4 regions of the Paenibacillus rhizolycopersici genome follow, and region 2 is predicted to be linked to each of the others. Evidence: riboswitches for the same ligand, from Rfam matches in the RefSeq annotation. Region 2 holds a riboswitch; each other region holds the start of a gene.
The links. A riboswitch is a leader RNA that binds a small molecule or an ion and turns the genes downstream of it on or off. The one in region 2 is predicted to bind cyclic di-AMP.

Region 1 (4,966 bases), on a different contig from region 2:
ACGGCAGATTAGCCACTACACTGACGCCGTTCACCCCGCCGAATTCGGCAGCGAACAGCGCTTGAAGATCCAGCTTCAGCACGTCCCCATGGATCACGTTCACGTGCGAATAAGGCTCCAGCACCTCTTCCAGGATCGGAAGTAGACGTTGATCGATCTCCACCGCCGTTACCTTACCTGCTTCCTGAGCCAGTTTCTCCGTTAACGCGCCGATACCCGGTCCGATTTCCAGCGCGCCCTTGGTATCGTCCAGGCCGGCTGCCGCGACGATCTTCCCGAGAATGTTCTGGTCGATCAGAAAATTCTGTCCCAGGCTTTTTTTAAACGAAAAACCGTGCCGTTGAATGATCTCCTTCGTTCGGCGCGGCGTGGATACCTCTTCCCTTATGCTCATGCTCCTTAAACTCCTTTGCTCTCCAACTCGGCCAGCGCGGCCGCAAACTCCTCGCGGGTGATACGGAACACCGATAACCGCTTGTACAATTGCTTCCCGTTGCAATACCCGATGCCTAGCAGCTCACCTAGCGCTTTCCGTCGCGCAGCAGCCTGCGGGTGAACGATTAACCCCGCACTCATCAAGTCTTCCCAGTCGATCGCAGCCTCTACTCCCGGCGCTTCGCTGCGGACTCGGGACAGCGCCGTGCGGATCGCCTCCGGTGAGGCGTTCTCCACGCCGATGTCGCCCCGCTTCGTGGCCTCTGCCTCGGGAAGGAACGCATGCTTGCAGCCCGGAACCCGTGCCGCCACGATTTTGCGAATCCGCTCCCCGGCATGGTCCGGATCAGTAAAAATAATGACCCCTCGGCGCTCCTGAGCCAAAGCGATCTTCTTGAGCGTCACTTCCCCGATGGCCGAACCGCCGGTCTCAATCGTATCCGCCTCCACGGCTCGCTTGATGGCCACGGTGTCATCTCGGCCCTCCACCACGATGACCTCTTTGATCATGGTATCTATTCTTCCCTTCGTGCTCTAGCTTATCTTTTTTGTTATTAATGATGTTCAAAAAGTCGACTTTTTGAACTTCCTTGCAAGAATAACAAAAAGAAGAGGATAACATCCTCTTCTAATCCACTGTCTTATTCATCATCCTAATACTATCTCATTCCCTCTGCATTGTAAAACAAAGAGAGTCGAGAGTTAATTCAATTCCGGCTTCGTCGGGCCGATGACGTAAACGGTACGCCCCTTCTTCCGGCCGAAGTTCTTCGCATCCTTCAGGGTATCGTAATAAACATCCATCTTGTTCCCATCAATAGCCCCGCCGGTATCCTCCGCCTTACGGAAGCCGATCCCCTCGATGTATACCCACCAACCGAGTGGAACGACGTCCTTATCAACCGCGATTGTTCTGCCTTCGGTCACGCGGGTACCGGAGGCCGTGCGGGTGCCAATCCCGTCTTCTTCCGCCGAATAGGCGGTCAACGTGACGTTTTTAAGTATCTTTTTATATTCAAAAGAGACGCCGCCTTTGGTCGTCAACCCGCTAATGTTCACCGCATTTGCGGTACGGTTAATGCTGGCCGACAGAACGGCGGTTGGCTTCTTCGTGCCGACGGCAACAACCTTCGGCTGGGCCTTTTTAGTGACCTCTTTGCCGAGCCATCGCTTTGTCACGAACTTTCCGTCCTCGTAAGTTTTCTCAATGTTGTGAATGACCAATCCGGCATTGCCTTGCTGAACGACCTTCGTCGTGCCTTTCAGCAGATTGGCGTCCGACGTTTTGACCACGCTAAAAGGCACGGTCTCCTTCGTCTGCACCGTTTGCTTACTCACCCGAACAATCTTGACGTCCAGGTTCGCAGTAACTTTACTGTCCATTGTCGGTGAGACCTTGTCATCTTGGTCCAATGTGACGCCGATCTCGGACAATACGCCTTCTACTTTGCTTTGTGTTGTGAAGTGAACCTTTTTCATGCCGTCCACGCTCACGTTTACCGGCTTTGCGCGTACGATGACAATGCGGTCACCGTTCTTAAGCGAGCTGTCCAGCGGAAGTGATACGGAATCCTTCGCGCTGAGTTGAATCGATTGCTCCTCCAGCAGATGGGCTACGCTGGATTTATTCGTCTCCACCGATTGGACGCTGCCGTCCACAATCAGGGACACTTCTTTATGTGCCTGGCCAAACAGCCAGATTAGGATGATGATGAATACCGCGATGGTCAGAACGCCGACGAGCGCAATCTGACGTAAATTCTCATGCTTCCATCGCATTGCGTAAGACATGCTGGATGAGCGTGATTCATGGGTCTCCTCTTTGCGGAAAATGCCCATTTCTTCCGTCCTCCTTCATAGTCCCGCCGTCTAGGTCGATGCATGATAACGATTGACGTGACTACAGTTACTTTTGCATCCTGATCCAGTCTTCTTGCGTACGTCACCTCCTGTTTACCAACAGTATGATGACCCTATTACTTTTATTCAAAACAAAAGAAGCCCAAAGAAAGAGTTAGAGGAACTCCTTCGTGGCTTCCTGAATGTCTTGGTGTAATAGCTGCACGAGTGACCTCTCTTATACGCTTACGAGGTTAGCTGTCGGGTTCGGGCGAAAGAGAGCCGCCCTTTCTCAGTTCATTCGCTCATGGCGCAATGACCTCGAATTCACCCCATAGACCCTGGAAAGAAATCAAATACCGACGCGAGAGGCTTGCCGCCAACCGCTGCCTGTATCGGTTCCCCCGTTCTCCGTGAAGGAGATTCAGCGAGACTGGTTCATGGAACCAAGTATCGTTCAATTTGTCCATCCAGAACGCACTAAATCGATACTGAAAAAATTCTATCCTGTTTCGATGCATGTTGTAAAGGACGAATCAACCACGTTTTTTTAAAAAAATGGTTAAAAAAATGTAATGATCTCGGTTTTAACGGTTAAAAAGCATTAATCTTTCCGAAATCCTCTTTTTTTCATCCGATTTACTCTTAAATCCTCGAGATTCCAAATCGTTCCATTGCATTTCGGGTCGTAATTTCGGCGATTTCCTCAAAAGTAACCCCTTTGAGCTCGGCAGCCATTTCCGCAACCAGGCGGACATGCGCAGACTCATTTCTCTTTCCACGATATGGGTGTGGTGTTAAATAAGGGGAATCCGTTTCGATTAATAAACGATCCATTGGCGTCTTGGTCAGCACTTCTTTGGGCTGTTTTGCATTTTTAAACGTAATCGGTCCGCCAAACGACAAATGAAATCCCAAATCCAGACACATTTTGGCAATTTCCCAACTACCAGAGAACGAGTGCATGACACCCCCAACCTCGTTTGCTTTCTCCTCGCGGAGAATGCGGACCACATCCTCATGGGCATCGCGATTATGGATGGAAATCGGCATCCCCAGACTGCGAGCTAGTCCAATTTGTTTGCGGAATACGTCATGCTGCACTTCTTTTGGGGACGTGTCCCAGTAATAGTCCAGCCCGATTTCACCGATCGCTACGACTTTGTCATGTTTACATAATTCAGCGATCCAGTCCAAATCCCCTTCTTGCATCGTAATGGCATCCTGCGGATGCCAGCCAACAGCCGCATAAATGAAGTCATACGACTCCGCCAATTTCATGGTCGACGGGATGGTTTCCCGGTTAAATCCGATGTTGATCATCCTTGTGACCCCTTGCTCCACGGCGCGTGCAATCACTTCCTCGCGATCCTCGTCAAATTGGGGAGCATCCAAATGCGTATGCGTATCAAATAACATCTCGAATCGTCATCCTCCTAATTCCGTTGCTCGAATATGCGGGCTACCTTCTGGGGCAACCGATCCATTACAGCACACAATTTATTATCCGGATAGTACAAATGCGTTTTGCCTCGATGTAATCCGCTAATCGACCGAACGATATCCGACACTTCAGAAATTTCCCGTACCCGTTCCTGACGGTCCAAGAGCAAGATTTGCTTCTGACGGAACCCCTCATCCGGACGGAACACATCATACGGCAGATCGGTCGGAAAATCAATTTCCATGTCATATTCGGGATGCAGTCCGACGCGCGTAAAGGACTCCCGAATCTCCTCCAGCATTTCCAGCTCTGGTGTGTCCAATTCTACATATTTATACAATTTGCGATTCAAAAACCGGGAGCACAAATCGCGTAATAACTCATCTGACTCCCTCGTCCACTGCATGAACGCCGTTTGCATCAAAGCTTCGTCCAACTGCAAATAGTCAGCGACCCCGATGTTACCTTCAAATAGATCCGGAAGCGGATGCGGCAGGAAACCAAAGGAATACCCGTTCTGGTACAATTCCTTAGCTCGGCGCAAAATTTGCCGGAGAATAATCTCCGAGCTCCGCGTTACCGGGTGAAAATAAATCTGCCAATACATCTGATACCTGGACATCAAATAGTCTTCCACCGCGTGCATGCCTGATTCCTTTACGACCACCCGCCCCTGAAAAGGTCGAAGCATCCGCAGAATCCGGTCCATATCAATCGTACCGTAGTTCACACCGGTAAAATACGCATCCCTCAGCAAATAATCCATTCGATCCGCATCGAGGGGGCTCGAGACTAAATTGACCACAATCGGATTCTCGTAATCCTTGCGGATCACGGCAGCCACTTTCTCCGGAAAATCCGGGGCAACCTCGCGCAAAATGGCACTAACTTCCGTATCGCCCAGCAAAATTTTACATGTCCAATCTTCGTGATGCATCTGGAATGCTTCTTCTATAGAATGGGAGAACGGCCCGTGTCCCAAATCGTGAAGCAACGCCGCGCACAATGCCACCAATTTATCTCCTTGAGGCCAATCGGCGTACCCGCTCCGTTCAAACTGCGAAATGATTCGGCGGGTAATCTCATAAACGCCAAGCGAATGCGAGAATCGGCTGTGCTCGGCGCCATGAAACGTCAAATAAGACGTGCCTAGCTGACGGATCCGACGAAGGCGTTGAAACTCCGGCGTATTTATGAGCGACCAGATCACTTCGTCCTGTACATGAATATAATTATGTACGGGATCTT
Region 2 (4,966 bases):
CACCTGACGGGCAATGTCTGTTTTGATCCCGTAGGCCATCCCTCCGGCTTTAACGTTCGGGCAGGAAATGTTCAGCTCAATCATGTCAACGGCGGTTCTGCCTTCCTGCTTCCGCCTAGCCGCATCCTCATTTATCAGCTTGGCGCCTTCCACATACTCTTCAATCGAATTCCCGCCCAAATTTACGATTCGTGCCAAATCAAGCTGCTCCCACCGCGGGCATTCTTCGCGCAGGAAGGCGGCGACTCCCGGATTCTCCAGGCCAACGCTATTCAGCATCCCGGACGCCGTTTCCGCAACGCGAATCCCGTCATTCCCGGCCTTCGGATGTAACGTTAGCCCTTTGCCAGACAATCCGCCCATCTTGTTAATATCGTAAATTGCCCCATACTCTTTGCCAAAACCAAACGTCCCGGAGGCCATGACGACCGGATTCTTAAAAGAAACCCCCGCGAGGCTGCACGTTAATCGAGTCATGCGAACACGACCTCCTCCGCTAAAAATACCGGCCCGTCTGCACAGGCCTTCTTCCGTCCGTCTTTGCATTGCACGCTGCATACAAGGCAAGCGCCGATGCCACAGGCCATACGATTCTCCAAGGAAACGTAGACCTTGGTTTGGCCGCCGCTTTGTGCTTGTTTGCGCTGGACCGCATGCAGCATCGGATGAGGCCCGCAGGCGATCACCGTATTATAGTTCCGAAAATCTACCCGATCTAATATCGAGCCGCCCACGTCAACCGTGACTCTGCCACGGGATGCAGCTTGAAACTCTTCGACCATATAGGACTCGCGGCTGTAGCCGAGGTATACGTCGGCCTCCGGCGCTTCACGCAGTGCGTAATAAAATGGGGCGATGCCGATTCCGCCGCCTACGAAAGCCGTCTTTCCCTCCAAGGGCGGAAATCCGTTGCCAAACGGACCGTCCAGTGTTAATGAATCCCCAGGCTTCAGTCCGGATAAACGTGCGGTTCCTTCCCCCGCAACCAGAACCAGGAACTCGATTTGGTCCTCTTTGAGATCAAAGATGCTAATCGGACGGGAGAGCAAAGGATATTGATCCCCGGCGCGCAGCATATAAAATTGCCCCATTTTCCCCGTGAACTTCCCTTGCACTGTGAGCTTGAACACCCCATGCGCGACTTCTTGGTTGGCCACTACAGTTGCCACGAATCTATCACATCCCTCTCATTTATGCTTCATCAAAGGATGCAATTTTTCGCCAAGAACGTCTGTGATTTATCTCACAACCGCATATTGGTTTCCATAACCGCTGTTTTTTTATCGTTTTCATTCATTTTCTGCAACAGTTAGGGAATACTACATCTTAGGTACAGTATGGGAATGAAGGAGGACTAACCTTGCTTATCCAGCTTAAGAGAGCACTATTCTTGTGCATGGCCGCTTCTCTGTTTATGTACAGCGGCTCCGGGCTTCAGACTGTTCATGCCTCCTCAGTTGTTCATGAAACAAGGAGTCAGTCGGATAAAGGAGATCTGAAAGAGAACAAGGCGGCACCTGTGGACGCCAAACCAGTAGATCTAAGCGAGCTGCGACGCAAATATTCGGAGACCTTCAAATTCCGAGGTCCGGAAGTGAAACAGATCGCCCTAACCTTCGATGACGGTCCTGATCCTCGATTTACGCCGCAAATTCTCGATGTGCTTCATCGTAAAGGGATCAAGGCAACCTTCTTCGTGGTCGGAGTACGGGCTAAGAAATTTCCCAAGTTGATGCAACGGATCCATCAAGAGGGGCATCTCATCGGCAATCACTCCTTCAGTCATCCGAATTTCCGCAAGCGCTCCGTCAAACAATTTCAAACGGAAATCCTGCGTACGGAGAAGATTATCCAAAATTCCGTAGGCTACCGCCCCAAGCTCATCCGCCCGCCTTATGGGGAGATTAGGGAGGAACAGGTGCAGTGGGCAAAGAAAAACGGCTATACCCTCGTCAATTGGAATGTAGATTCGCAAGATTGGAAAGGCATCGACAAAAACAAGGTTAAATCAAACGTGATTGATACCGCGGGTCCTGGCTCAATTATCCTTCAGCATTCGGGCGGCGGTGTCGGATCCAATCTGAACGGTACGATTCAAGCTCTGCCGGAGATTATCGACACGTTGCAGGCGCAAGGTTATCATTTCGTCGATCTGGCCGAGCTTCTGCAAACAACCAAATATCGCTAACGCAAAAGAGCTCCCTCGTCTGAGGGAGCTCTCTTGCTTGTGATCGTGTCCTATTTCAGTACGTACAGGGTAACGTCTTGATAGCCGAATGCTTTCGCGGCAGTTGTGCTCCCCGGAATAAAGATATCAATGCGGTTCCCTTTAATCGCACCGCCCTGATCGCTGGCTGTAGCCACAAACGCTTGATCCGGCAAGCCATCATGGCTGTGTCCGGTTACCAGGACTTTCGTGCCCATCGGGATGACCTTCGGGTCGACGGCGATGGTGCCGAGCTTCAGCGGGTTGCCAAAGTAGTCTACCGCGCCCCATTTTCCATTTTCGCTTGCCGACGCGGTATATGCCGAGGCTTTCACATTAATCGTTTGCGAGTAAGTAAACGTTTTTCCCCAAGCCTCAACGACGTTGTCGTTAGACATCACCTTCAGCTTGGATGCGACAGCTGTCGTCGAAGTTGCGGCCGGCGCAACCTCCTGTTTAGCCGGTGCGGCGGAAGCCAAAGCCAATGCGCGGGTTTCGCCCCCCGGAATGGTGATGTTCAAGCCACCGTATATATTCTGCGGATTAATGGTTGGATTTGCGGCGATCAGCTTGTTCAATTCCACGCCGTATTGTTTGGCAAGAAGATAAAAGGTGTCTCCCTCCACGGCTTTATGTACCGCGTCTGCATGGACGGAAGCCGTCTGCAGGGTAATCGTCAAACTTGCGGCGATCAACGCCGATGCTGCTATTTTAGACCAGATACGACTTTTCAATGAATTGCCCTCCTTTTTACTGCGCCTGCGGAGTTAGTTGTCGGATTCGGAAAAAAGGAACGTTCCCGGCGCATCCATTGACGCGCTTCACCCCAAGAAACGAATTCGGTTCACCCTGGTTCGTTATCAGCTTTCGTCCCCCGCACCTTGAAGTAAGGTTTCGGCTTATTGAATATATCACAATTTTGTAACCAGAAGCTCAGGTAATTCTCACCAAATGGCTCAAAACCTTGATAGGACGGGTTACATTTTTGTGTCCAATCGTAAACGTAATGTTAAAAAAGATCATATGTTCGGCAGCAAAAAGGCAAAAAAAGGACCGCCCGAATCTATCATTTCGGACGGTCTATTGCGTCTAATTTTGAACAACCTCTTAGAGCACCTTGCTCAGGAAGTCTTTGGTCCGCTGATTCCGCGGCGATCCAAACACCTCTTGCGGCGTTCCCTGCTCGAGGATCACGCCTTGATCCATAAACAGGATGCGGTCACCGACCTCACGGGCAAACCCCATCTCGTGCGTAACGATAACCATCGTCATGCCCCGTTCCGCCAGGTTCTTCATGACATCGAGCACCTCCCCGACCATTTCCGGGTCCAACGCCGATGTCGGCTCGTCAAATAGCATGACATGCGGTTCCATGGCCAGCGCGCGAGCAATCGCAATCCGTTGCTTCTGGCCCCCGGACAACTGGGCCGGATATACGTCCCGCTTATCTTCCAAGCCCACGGTGTGAAGCAGATCCATCGCGATCGCTTCCGCCTTGCTCTTGTCGAGTTTTCTCACGCGAATCGGAGCTAGCGTAATGTTGTTGATCACGGTTTTGTGCGGAAACAGGTTAAAATGCTGGAACACCATCCCCATTTTCTCGCGGGTTTTATTAATGTCGTGTCTCTTGCCGGTGATCGACGCGCCTTCAAACGTAATCTCGCCTTCGGTCGGAACCTCGAGCAGATTCAGACAACGGAGGAAGGTACTTTTTCCCGATCCGCTGGGACCGATCACGACGACGACTTCCCCTTTGGAGATTTCTAGGTCGATTCCGCGCAAAATATGCAGTTGACCGAATTTTTTATGCAAGCCTTTAACGGTGATCACTGGTCTTCAACTTCCTTTCGAACACGCTCAAAATACGGGACAGCGTGAATGTCAGAATAAAGTACATGATGGCGATGATCAGATAAGGCGTCATCCCGTCGTACGTGATCGTGACGACCGATTGCGCTTGATAAATGAGCTCGGCCGTACCGATAATCGAAACGATCGACGATTCTTTAATGATGGTGATAAATTCATTGCCGATCGCGGGAAGCACCGATTTGATCGCTTGCGGAATAATGATATGGCGCATGGCCATCCCTTTCGTCATCCCCAGGGAACGTGCCGCTTCCCCTTGTCCGCGGTCGACGCCTTGAATGCCGGCACGGAAAATCTCGGCCAGATAGGCGGAACTGTTAATCGACAACGTAATCGCCCCGGATTGTATCGGCGTGAAGTTCACGTCAAACACAAACGCAAATCCGTAGTGAATAATCAAGAGCTGAACCATCATCGGCGTGCCGCGCAGAAATTCGACCCAGGCATGACCGAGAAACCGCACGATTCCCCAAGGCGACATCCGTATCAACGCGATGAGTAAACCAAGAATAAAGCCGCAAAATACGCTTATTGCTGCCAAGAGCAGCGTATACTGGACACCTGCCAAGAAGTAACTGCGGTATTCCATAAACATCGATATTAAGTCCATAACGCCTTTCTTCCTCCTCCTTTACCTCAAACCCTTACGCAAAAAAACAGAAAATAGCGAAATGGCTTCGCTATTTTCTGCAGATGGATACCGTGATTATTTCTCGGCCAGCGCGCTCGCTTCGGCAACGAATTGATCGATGCTGCCAGCGCTAATCAAGCGATCGAGCGTTGTATTCACTTGATCCAACAGCTCCTGGTTGCCTTTCTTGATGCCGATCACGTAACCATCATCTTCAGTCACCGGTTTGGCATCCGTGATCACCAGGCCTTTCACGTTCT
Region 3 (4,966 bases), on a different contig from region 2:
GATGGGAGGGCCGGAGGCATGGGATGCCATCCGTAAGCTAAAGGCAGCGGGGCTGAAGACGGAGCTGGCCTTCGGCAGGTTTTTTCGGTTGGAAGGTGACCCTTATGAAGCGCTGCTGGCTATGTATGATTGGGAGGATGCGAGACTGCATCATTTTATGGAAGAAAGGAACGGAATGAAATGATCAGCAAAGAGAATGCGGAACACTATATTTGGGGTGGGAATTGCGATGGCTGGCGGCTGGTGGATCGGGAGGGCTGCAGCATTATTCATGAGAAAATGCCCCCGGATAGCCAGGAAGTCCGGCATTTCCATCAAACGGCGGAGCAATTTTTCTTTGTCTTGTCCGGCTGCCTGCATATCGAAATTGCCGGGACCGAGCATGAGCTTCATTCCCATGAGGGAATCGAAATTCCGCCGAACACCCCGCATCAGGCCATGAACCGATCGGACGAAGCGGTGGAATTTCTCGTTATTTCACGCCCAAATACGCGGGGCGACCGAGTATTAGCTTAAATGAAAGGGACCGGCAATAAGTCGGTTTCAAGAGAAGGAAGGGAATAAGGAATGTACGCACATCATGCCAAGTCGATCGAGAAACTAAAGGCCAAGCTCGCCGCCCGGGAGGATATTCTGGCCTTACTGGTTTCCGGTTCGATTGCCCACGGATTCGCGAAACCGTCCTCGGATGTAGACGTGATGATCGTGATATCCGAGGAGGATTATGCCCGGCGGGTAAGCACCGGAGAGACGACGTATTGGGAAAATGAATCGACGGACTATGAGTCCGGTTACGTGGACGGAAAATATATCTCTTGCGGATTCATGAAGCAGGTGGCCGAGAAAGGGAGCGAGCCGGCCCGTTTTGCATTTGAAGGGGCGATCCTCGCTTTTTCAAACATCACGGGAGTGGAGGAACTGCTGGCAGATATCGTTCGCTATCCGGCAGAACGTAAGCAGGAGAATATCTCCCGTTTCTTGGCCCAGTTCGAAGCGTGGAAATGGTATTCCGCCGAAGCCTTCAAGCATGACAACCTCTATCTATTGCGACATGCCGTCAATAATTTGGTTTTGTTCGGCGGAAGACTGATCTTGGCGCATAATGAAATGCTGTATCCGTACCATAAGTGGTTTCTTAATGTTCTGGAACAAGCTCCGGATCGGCCCGAAGGCTTCCTGCCGCTGATCGAACGGATGCTGCAGGAACCAACGGCCGAGCATATCGAAGCGTTTTACCAGTCGGTCCGCACGTTCGCCGATTGGGGTGAGGATGGACGAAGCTGGCCCTCGCGATTCATGGAAGACAGCGAATTAAATTGGCTGGGCGGATTTACGCCGGTAGGCGATATTTAACCGGCTGGCCGGGACTGCTATGCTTATTTCCCCGCAGCGATTTCCTTCAGCCGTTCCTTGATCGCCCCGGTACATACGCCGCCATGGTAGGTAATTACCGTTTCCACATCCAGGGCGGCCAATTTTTCGACCGATAGAAGGGCCTGGGCGTAATCCGGTGTGAACTTCGGATCGGGCGGCAACACCTTGCCGCCGCTCGAGACGAGCACGTCCCCGCTGATCAACGTTTTGCTGGAAGCATGATATAAGCTGATATGATCCGGCGTGTGCCCCGGGGTATGCAATACCCGCAGGCCACCGCCAAATGGCAGCTCGTCGCCATCGTGAAGCGCCGTATCCACTACGACCGGTTCGGCGGTGATTCCGCTTTTAATCAGCGGAATTTCCCATGCCAGGTAAGGAATCCCCGTTTCATGGGCCAATACTTCCAACTTCCCCGCCTTCGCCTGGACCAGCTCCGGCAAGCTACCGATATGATCCCTGTCTTGATGCGTGATGATCACATGCGTCAACTGTTCCAGGGAGAACCCTCCTTGCTCCAACCCTTTGCGGATCACGTCCAATTGACCGGGAACCCCGGTGTCAACGAGGACGAGATGATCGGTCCCCCATAACAGAACCGCATGGACCGGCATCTGGTTCCCATTCGGCAAGTTCAGGTTTAGCGGCAGCGGCATCAGGCCGGATGCGTTCGTTTGTTTCATGTAATCTCCTCCTCGTTGTTCAAGCTTAGTTTATCTGCGCAAAATCGTAGCAAAGAAAGGGGCGGAGGACAAGTCCTAGCCGGATTTCAAGTAAGGGTCTGCGGTAGAGGTAATCGTAGAGAAAGACGTTTTTTATCCCTTGAAAACGCTAAAAATGACGAAATTATAAGGTTTTTTATCTCAAATTTGCGTTTGGTCTAGCTTTACAAAGAACAAGCGCAAGCGTAATATTCGACTCATGAAATGATTCCAATAAAACAATCAGTATCGCTTAATTTCCGATCAGGAAAACGGGGGAACCAATGATCGCTGCCGATGTGAGAGTCGGCGGAACGGTCCGGGGTGAATCCCCTGCGGCAAGCCTATGCCGCAGGGGTAGGGCGACTCTCACCGCCCGAATCCGACAGCTAACCTCGTCAGCGTAGGGAGAGAGGATGATGGACTTGTCATGGCGAGCCGCAGGGATATCCTCTGTGGTTTTCTTATGCCCATTCATGAAAGGGAAGAAAGTGTTACATTAACAATTAAGAAGAAAATTAACAATCTATTTGCATCACACTGAATCCTTCCGATGCGAAGGAACGGGGGACCCATTCGGGCGGAGCGCAGGTCGCGCTTACCGCCTATGGGGCGAATCCTGGCGATAGTTGCGTATCGCGAGGTAGGGCGTCTCTCGCGCCCGAGCCCGTCAGCTAACCTCGTAAGTGCAGACGAGAGAGGAAACCTTATAGCGCGATTCCTAAAGCATAGAATACATTCATGCTGGAAGCCCGCGAAGATTCCCTCTTCCCAGGCTTCTTTTTTGATGCCTAATTTCTGAATCAGGAGGAATACAAGAAGTGGGCACTTTTGAATACGCGCTGGTGACGCTTACGAATCCATTGGCGGTAGATTTCATCAGAACGATGAAGTACCGCGAAATCCCGTTTGCACTGATGGTCAACAATGATAGAAGCCGCCAGGAGGCGATAGACCGTGGGATAGAGCACGTCATTCTAGTGGATACTACTAAACGCAAAAACAAGGTCGTACCTGATATCCCCATCGGGACGGTGTATATCTTCGAAGAATCTCTGACACTAACCTGCCGATATTTGCAATTCTGCCGTCCATGGACGTCGAAGCCGATTTATGTCATTACGCAAAAGATGCATCCTGGCGCGGTTTATAAAAAGCTTGGCGCTAACTATGTGATTTATACGAAGGGAAAAGACGTATCGTTTATTCTGCACAATGAGTAAAGGAGGATCCGATCGACGATGATGGACATTTTCATGATCGGCTTAATTATCGTCATGGTTTGCATGATGGCAGGTCTGGCAACTTGGGCTTCCAAAGCGATTTCGGAGGGTGGAGATCAGCGATGATGTGGGGACTTGGCATCTTAATCGTGGCGGTTTTTGTTTATTTGGGGTATGCGCTGCTGAACCCGGAGAAGTTTTAACATTTGCCTTTCGGAGGGATAAGACGTGACTATCTACAGTTGGATTGCCATACTCGTTACTTTGGGCCTCGCGGTAATCGTCGCCAGACCGGCCGGTCTATACTTGGCCAAAGCGTTTGACTATGAAAAGAACGGTCTGGACCGGTGGTTCGGACCTATTGAAAGAGTAATATTCCATGCCAGCGGCATCCGTCAGGAGAATCAGTCCTGGAAGAAGTATGCTTTATCCGCGGTGCTGAGCAATTTGGCGATGATGCTTATCGTCTATCTGATTTTTCGGCTGCAAGGGTTCCTGCCGCTGAATCCGAGCGGGGTTTCAAACATGGAGCCGACGCTCGCCTTCAATACGGTGATTGCCTTCATGACCAATACGGATCTGCAGCATTACAGCGGGGAAAGCGGACTGTCTTACCTTTCGCAGATGATCGGGATCGTATTCATGATGTTCACTTCGACGGCGACCGGCGTCGCCGCGGCGATGGCATTTATTCGCGGCTTGGCCGGCAAACCGATCGGCAGTTTCTTCGTGGATCTGGTTCGTGCGATCACCCGGGTTCTGCTGCCGGTATCGTTCATTTCGGCTTTAATATTCGTAGCGTTGGGCGTACCGCAAACTATGGCATCAACGGCGATCGCCCATACCCTTCAGGGGACAGAGCAACCTATCGCCCGGGGGCCGATTGCCTCGTTCTTGTCGATTAAGCAGTTCGGCAACAACGGCGGCGGATTCGTGGGCGTGAACTCGGCCCATCCGTTTGAAAATCCGGGGGGATTCAGCAATATGCTGCAAATCCTATTGATGATGCTGATCGGGACTTCCCTTCCTTTCGCTTATGGGAAAATGGTCGGGAATGCCAAACAAGGCCGGGTGTTGTTCGTATCGATGCTGATGATGTTCATCGTCATGCTTGGCGTATTGCTTTCGGCCGAAAGCGCCGGCAATCCGGCATTCAACGCCCTTGGCATCGCGCATGGCCAAGGCAGCATGGAGGGCAAGGAGGTTCGTTTTGGCCTAGCCCAGTCGGCCTTGTTCGCGACGGTCACAACCGCGACGGAGACGGGAGCGGTCAATACGATGCACGATACGCTGACGCCGATCGGCGGGCTGGTTCCGCTGGCGAACATGATGCTGAATACGGTCTTCGGCGGAGCGGGCGTCGGAATCATGAACGTGTTGATGTATGCGATGATTGCGGTGTTCTTGTCCGGTCTGATGGTTGGGCGCACGCCGGAATTTCTCGGCAAGAAGCTCGAAGGCAAAGAGATGAAGCTGATCGCCGTTAATTTGCTGGTTACCCCGTTCCTGATACTGGCACCCACCGCTCTGGCTTTGTTGGCTTACCCGGATACGATATCCAATTCCGGTTTCCACGGCTTAACGCAAGCGATGTATGAATTTACTTCGTCCGCGAACAACAACGGCTCGGGTTTCGAAGGGCTTGGCGATAATACGCCGTTCTGGAAC
Region 4 (4,966 bases), on a different contig from region 2:
CATTCGAAGCAAATATGGCCGGGGTGCTGGGCAAAGCCTCGGCGGTGTTCTTTCCCAGCGGTACGATGGCCCAGCAAATCGCCTTGCGAATCTGGTGCGATCGCAAGGGGACGAAACGCGTAGCCTATCACCCCTTATGCCATTTGGAGATTCATGAGGAAGACGGCTTGAAGGAACTGCACGGAATCGAACCGATTCTTCTGGCGGACAAGGACCGGCTTATTGGATTGGAGGACGTACAGCAACTTGGCGAGGACGTCTCGTGCCTGTTGTTGGAACTGCCCCAGCGCGAGATCGGCGGCCAGTTGCCGCCGTTCGAGGAGCTCGTGGCGATTTCCGAGTTCTGCCGGGAGAAAGACATCAAGCTCCATCTGGACGGAGCCCGGCTGTTCGAAGTTCTTCCCTACTATCAAAAAACCGCGGCGGAAGTGTGCGTCCTGTTCGACAGCGTCTACATCTCCTTCTACAAGGGCATCGGCGGAATCGCCGGAGCCATATTGGCCGGAGAGCCGGAGTTCACAAAGGCATCCAAGGTGTGGAAGAGACGTCACGGCGGTGACCTGATCAGCTTGTATCCGTATTATCTCAGCGCAGATTACTATTATGAGCAGCGCGTTGGGAAAATGGATTTGTATTATCGGCAGGCGCAAGAGCTGGCAGAGTGGTATAACCGATGCCATCAGATGAAGACGGTCCCGGCCGTTCCGGTTTCGAACATGTTCCACGTCCATGCGGATGTCCCCAAGGAACGGCTGGAGCATAGCCTTGTTGAAGTGTACCGGGAAACCGGCGTTGGGTTAACCGCCGTCCTCAAGGAGAAGGCGGATGGAGGCTGTTCCTTCGAGGTGAGTCTCGGAGACCGTTATGGCGAGGTGCCGAAAGACCGGATGCAGTTGACGTTTGAACTGCTCGATCAGAAGCTGAGAGGAGAATCGCTTTGAACCGAAAAGTTATTTTTCTAACGACCGACAGCTTCGGGGACGGTGACCGGGAACTGGGGATGCAGCTGTTGGAAACGTTCCTAACGTTGTTGAAGCAGCGGGAACAGGAGCAGCTTCCGGCGGCAGTATTTTGTGTAAATCGGGGTGTTCTTGCCCTAACGGAGCAGTCGTTTGCTTCGTTGCACCTGAAGGAGCTGGCGAGTCGCGGTGTGCCGGTATTGGCTTGTGGGACCTGCGTTAACTATTACGGCATCCAGGATCAACTCGCAGCTGGCGAGGTGTCCAGTATGGGGCGTTTTATGGAACTGGCTGCGCAATATGAGGTCTTGACGCTGGCTTGATCTCGGCCGAAGAAATCATCAAAGAAACACCGTAAGAATTACGGCATTTGCCGTTTTCTTACGGTGTTTTTTGTTGATCCGGGCTTTGAATTTCCTGTAAGTATTCGTCAAGCCGGTTAAACCGCTCTTCCCATAAGTTTCGGAACGAGGCGATCCACTCGTCCAGCTCCTGCAGGGGTTCCGGCCGAAGCCGGTAAATCCGGCGATTCGCAACAGGTTGAACCTCGACGATGCGGGCTTCATTCAGCACCTTGAGATGCTTCGATACCTGCGGCTGCCGGACTTGGAGCCGATCCGCGATTTCTCCTACGGTTAGTGGACCGTATCGCAGCAGTTCAACCATTTTCAGTCGATGGGGTTCGGCAAGCGCGCTCAAAGTTGCAGTATTCATCGGTCTCACTTCCTTATTTCGAGTATACCTTATTTGGTCGCAAATATTCCAGTAGGGGAATATGAATAATTCACATCACTGTCGACCATCGTCTTATTTCCTCGTAAATTCAAGTCCGTACGAAATAATTAGCGTAGAAGAGCGATGTATACGCGTACCTCGACAATGCGGATCGCATTTCGTTGCCAATCCGCCTTAAACTCATCTTTACACTTTTTAGGGCGGGGAGTATGATTCATCAGTGGTAATTTTTATATGGCAAATACCTGATCGCTGAATTCTTTATTCAGTAAGAAACGGGGGAACCAACCGAAACGGGTCGTGAGGCTTCGTTTCTGGGGTGAATCGCTTGTTTTGGCTATCCTGGCCATGAGCGTAGGGCTGCTTTCGTGCCCGAATCCGTCAGCTAACTCCGTAAGCGTCCGAAAGAGGGAATTGTCGCGGATATTCGCTTGAGTTTCAAATAAAGCGGCCGCGGGAAGGTCCAACTTTCCTGCGGCCTTTTTGTGTTGTTCTCTGCGGGAATGGGGAGCCTATAGAACCACGAATGGTTAGAGATATAAGGTTATTTAAGGGATGAAGAGAGGAAATCACCATGGTGAACAAAATTAAGCGAGTACTGATCGGCAGACCGATGAAAAGTACCGAAATTGAAGGGGAGAAACTGAGCAAGCTCAAGGCGTTGGCAGTACTGTCCTCGGACGCTTTATCGTCTGTGGCTTACGGGACGGAGCAAATTCTGATCGTCTTGATGGCGGCGGGATTTTCGGCCGTCTGGTATTCCATCCCGATCTCGTTTGCGGTTCTGGGGCTTTTACTTATTCTGATTTTGTCGTATCGGCAAACGATTTACTCCTACCCCGCCGGGGGCGGGGCGTATATCGTGGCGATGGATAACCTTGGGCGATCGACAGGTTTGCTGGCCGGCGGCTCGCTCCTGGTCGATTATGTTCTGACGGTGGCGGTCAGCTCGTCGGCGGGAACGGATGCCATTACATCCGCTTTCCCGGCGCTGCATGATCAACGGGTGTTGATTGCGCTGCTAATGATCACCTTGTTAACGCTGATGAATCTTCGAGGGGTAACGGAGTCAGCATCCGTATTGGCTATTCCGGTATATCTGTTTGTCGCGTCCATCTTTGTTCTGATCCTGTCGGGGTTGTTTAAATATTTGACCGGTGGAATTCACGCGAGCGTGCCAGAGATGGGGACGGCGGTTTCCGATATAAGTCTGTTCCTGCTGCTCAAGGCGTTCAGTTCCGGCTGTTCGGCCTTAACCGGGGTAGAGGCGGTATCCAACGCCATCCCGAACTTCAAGCAGCCGGCGGAACGTAATGCTGCAGCTACGCTGGTGATGATGGGTGTCATTCTCTGCACCATGTTTATCGGAATCAGTGCGCTGGCCTATTGGTACGGTATCGCTCCTGATCCGAAAGCAACCGTTGTCTCACAGATTGCCGAGTCGACCTTCGGCCGGGGCGCGTTATACTACGTCATCCAGGCGATTACAGCGCTGATCCTGTTCCTGGCCGCCAACACGGCTTACTCAGCCTTTCCCTTGCTGGCGTTTATGCTGGCCAAAGACAAGTACATGCCGCATGCGTTTATGGTGCGCGGGGACCGGCTCGGTTTTTCGAACGGAATTATTTTCCTTGGCGTGGCTTCGGCGTTGCTGGTTCTCGGGTTCCATGGCAACACGGAGAGCTTGATTCCGTTATACGCGGTTGGCGTATTTATTCCGTTCACCTTGTCGCAGCTCGGGATGATGATTCGATGGCTAAAGCTGAAGCCGCAAGGATGGGTGTTCCGGTTTGTCATCAATACGATTGGGATGCTGACAACGCTGGGGATTACGCTGATCTTCATCATCACCAAATTTTCGCATATATGGGTCGTATTTATCTTCTTACCGCTGGTGATGTTTATCTTTTACCAAATTCATCGTCATTATTTAAATATTGCCGACCAGCTTCGAATCCAGATGGATACGGAAAAACCTTGCATCAAAGGCAGCACTATCGTCGTGCCGGTTGCGGGCGTTACTCGCGTCGTGATGAACTCGTTGAGCTACGCCAAATCGCTGACGGACAACGTTGTCGCCGTGTATGTCGGGTTTGATGACGAAGAAATTGACCGCATGGAGAAGAAGTGGAAGGAATGGAACCCCGGGGTTCGGTTAATCACGCTCCGTTCCAGCTTCCGCAGCATCATCCGGCCCATCATGAAGTTCATCGATACGGTGGAATGGAAAACTGCAGAGACCGACCATATTACCGTCCTAATTCCGCAGTTTATTACCCGGCACTGGTGGCAGAATATTTTGCATAACCAATCGAGCCTTTTGCTTCGGGCCTATTTATTCAATAAAAAGGACATTGTCATTGCAACCGTTCCTTACCATCTGCAAAAATAATTCGTTTCGCCGGCTTGACGCATACTAACCTAAACGTTACCTAAGGAGGTTTCAAGGTGCTGCGGACAAAAATCATTTGCACGTTAGGCCCCGCCTGCGACTCGGTTTCCGTGCTGAAGGAAATGATTCAGGGCGGGATGACGGTCGGCCGACTGAATATGGCCCACGGGGAGCTGGAGGAGCATGTGGCCCGCATACAGCGGGTGCGGCAAGCCGCGCAAGAACTGCATAGCTTTGTACCGATTATGATGGATATCAAGGGGCCAGAGGTGCGCATCGGGAAATTGCGGGAACCATTCTGCGAGCTGATTGCCGGAGAAGAGATGGTGCTTACAACAGAGCCGCTAGACGGAGACGCCGCGAAAATCTCGGTCAACTATCCCGAAATGCCGCAGGTTGTGCAAGCGAATGATCGAATCCTGATCGATGACGGGTTGATCGAGCTGCGCGTCATATCGGCCGAGGGGGCTGAAGTCCGTTGCCGCATCATCAGCGGCGGGAAGCTCAAGCCGAACAAAGGCGTCAATCTGCCTGGGATCAAAACTACGCTGCCTGGCGTGACAGAGCGAGACATTCGGCATATTCATTTTGGCCTGGAGAACGGGGTGGAGATGATCGCCGTATCGTTTGTTCGCAAAGGTGACGATATCCGTGAAGTTCGGCGGATTTTGCAGGAGAATAATGGAGGACACGTCCAGATCATCTCCAAAATCGAAAATGAGGAAGGCGTGCAAGATCTGGAGGATATCATCGAGGCTTCGGATGGAATCATGATTGCGCGCGGCGATCTTGGGGTAGAAATTCCGGTTGAGGAAGTGCCGATGCTGCAGAAAGAAATGATCGACAAGTGTAATCTGGCAGGCAAACCGGTTATCGTCGC

Region 1: it holds a riboswitch for cyclic di-AMP, as region 2 does, so the genes downstream of both, IM700_RS21005 (3D domain-containing protein) here and IM700_RS11995 (3D domain-containing protein) in region 2, are expected to answer to the same signal.
Region 3: it holds a riboswitch for cyclic di-AMP, as region 2 does, so the genes downstream of both, IM700_RS10315 (hypothetical protein) here and IM700_RS11995 (3D domain-containing protein) in region 2, are expected to answer to the same signal.
Region 4: it holds a riboswitch for cyclic di-AMP, as region 2 does, so the genes downstream of both, IM700_RS03680 (APC family permease) here and IM700_RS11995 (3D domain-containing protein) in region 2, are expected to answer to the same signal.

What each region holds. Positions count from the first base shown of each region.
Region 1 covers NZ_JADCNN020000029.1:29,568-34,533, forward strand. Annotated here, with positions in the region: gene rsmA (16S rRNA (adenine(1518)-N(6)/adenine(1519)-N(6))-dimethyltransferase RsmA) at 1-394, opposite strand, end outside; gene rnmV (ribonuclease M5) at 400-945, opposite strand; gene IM700_RS21005 (3D domain-containing protein) at 1,138-2,274, opposite strand; cyclic di-AMP (ydaO/yuaA leader) riboswitch at 2,503-2,714, opposite strand; gene IM700_RS21010 (TatD family hydrolase) at 2,920-3,693, opposite strand; gene IM700_RS21015 (HD domain-containing protein) at 3,711-4,966, opposite strand, start outside.
Region 2 covers NZ_JADCNN020000009.1:113,148-118,113, forward strand. Annotated here, with positions in the region: gene IM700_RS11980 (dihydroorotate dehydrogenase) at 1-477, opposite strand, end outside; gene IM700_RS11985 (dihydroorotate dehydrogenase electron transfer subunit) at 474-1,169, opposite strand; gene IM700_RS11990 (polysaccharide deacetylase family protein) at 1,361-2,188, shown strand; gene IM700_RS11995 (3D domain-containing protein) at 2,239-2,940, opposite strand; cyclic di-AMP (ydaO/yuaA leader) riboswitch at 2,948-3,116, opposite strand; gene IM700_RS12000 (ATP-binding cassette domain-containing protein) at 3,314-4,036, opposite strand; gene IM700_RS12005 (amino acid ABC transporter permease) at 4,023-4,685, opposite strand; gene IM700_RS12010 (transporter substrate-binding domain-containing protein) at 4,782-4,966, opposite strand, start outside.
Region 3 covers NZ_JADCNN020000007.1:179,845-184,810, forward strand. Annotated here, with positions in the region: gene IM700_RS10295 (DUF4269 domain-containing protein) at 1-184, shown strand, start outside; gene IM700_RS10300 (cupin domain-containing protein) at 181-516, shown strand; gene IM700_RS10305 (nucleotidyltransferase domain-containing protein) at 568-1,353, shown strand; gene IM700_RS10310 (MBL fold metallo-hydrolase) at 1,377-2,057, opposite strand; cyclic di-AMP (ydaO/yuaA leader) riboswitch at 2,316-2,495, shown strand; cyclic di-AMP (ydaO/yuaA leader) riboswitch at 2,604-2,779, shown strand; gene IM700_RS10315 (hypothetical protein) at 2,897-3,298, shown strand; gene kdpF (K(+)-transporting ATPase subunit F) at 3,424-3,501, shown strand; gene kdpA (potassium-transporting ATPase subunit KdpA) at 3,533-4,966, shown strand, end outside.
Region 4 covers NZ_JADCNN020000002.1:333,535-338,500, reverse strand. Annotated here, with positions in the region: gene IM700_RS03695 (threonine aldolase family protein) at 1-941, shown strand, start outside; gene IM700_RS03690 (DsrE family protein) at 938-1,282, shown strand; gene IM700_RS03685 (ArsR/SmtB family transcription factor) at 1,341-1,673, opposite strand; cyclic di-AMP (ydaO/yuaA leader) riboswitch at 1,935-2,109, shown strand; gene IM700_RS03680 (APC family permease) at 2,269-4,086, shown strand; gene pyk (pyruvate kinase) at 4,143-4,966, shown strand, end outside.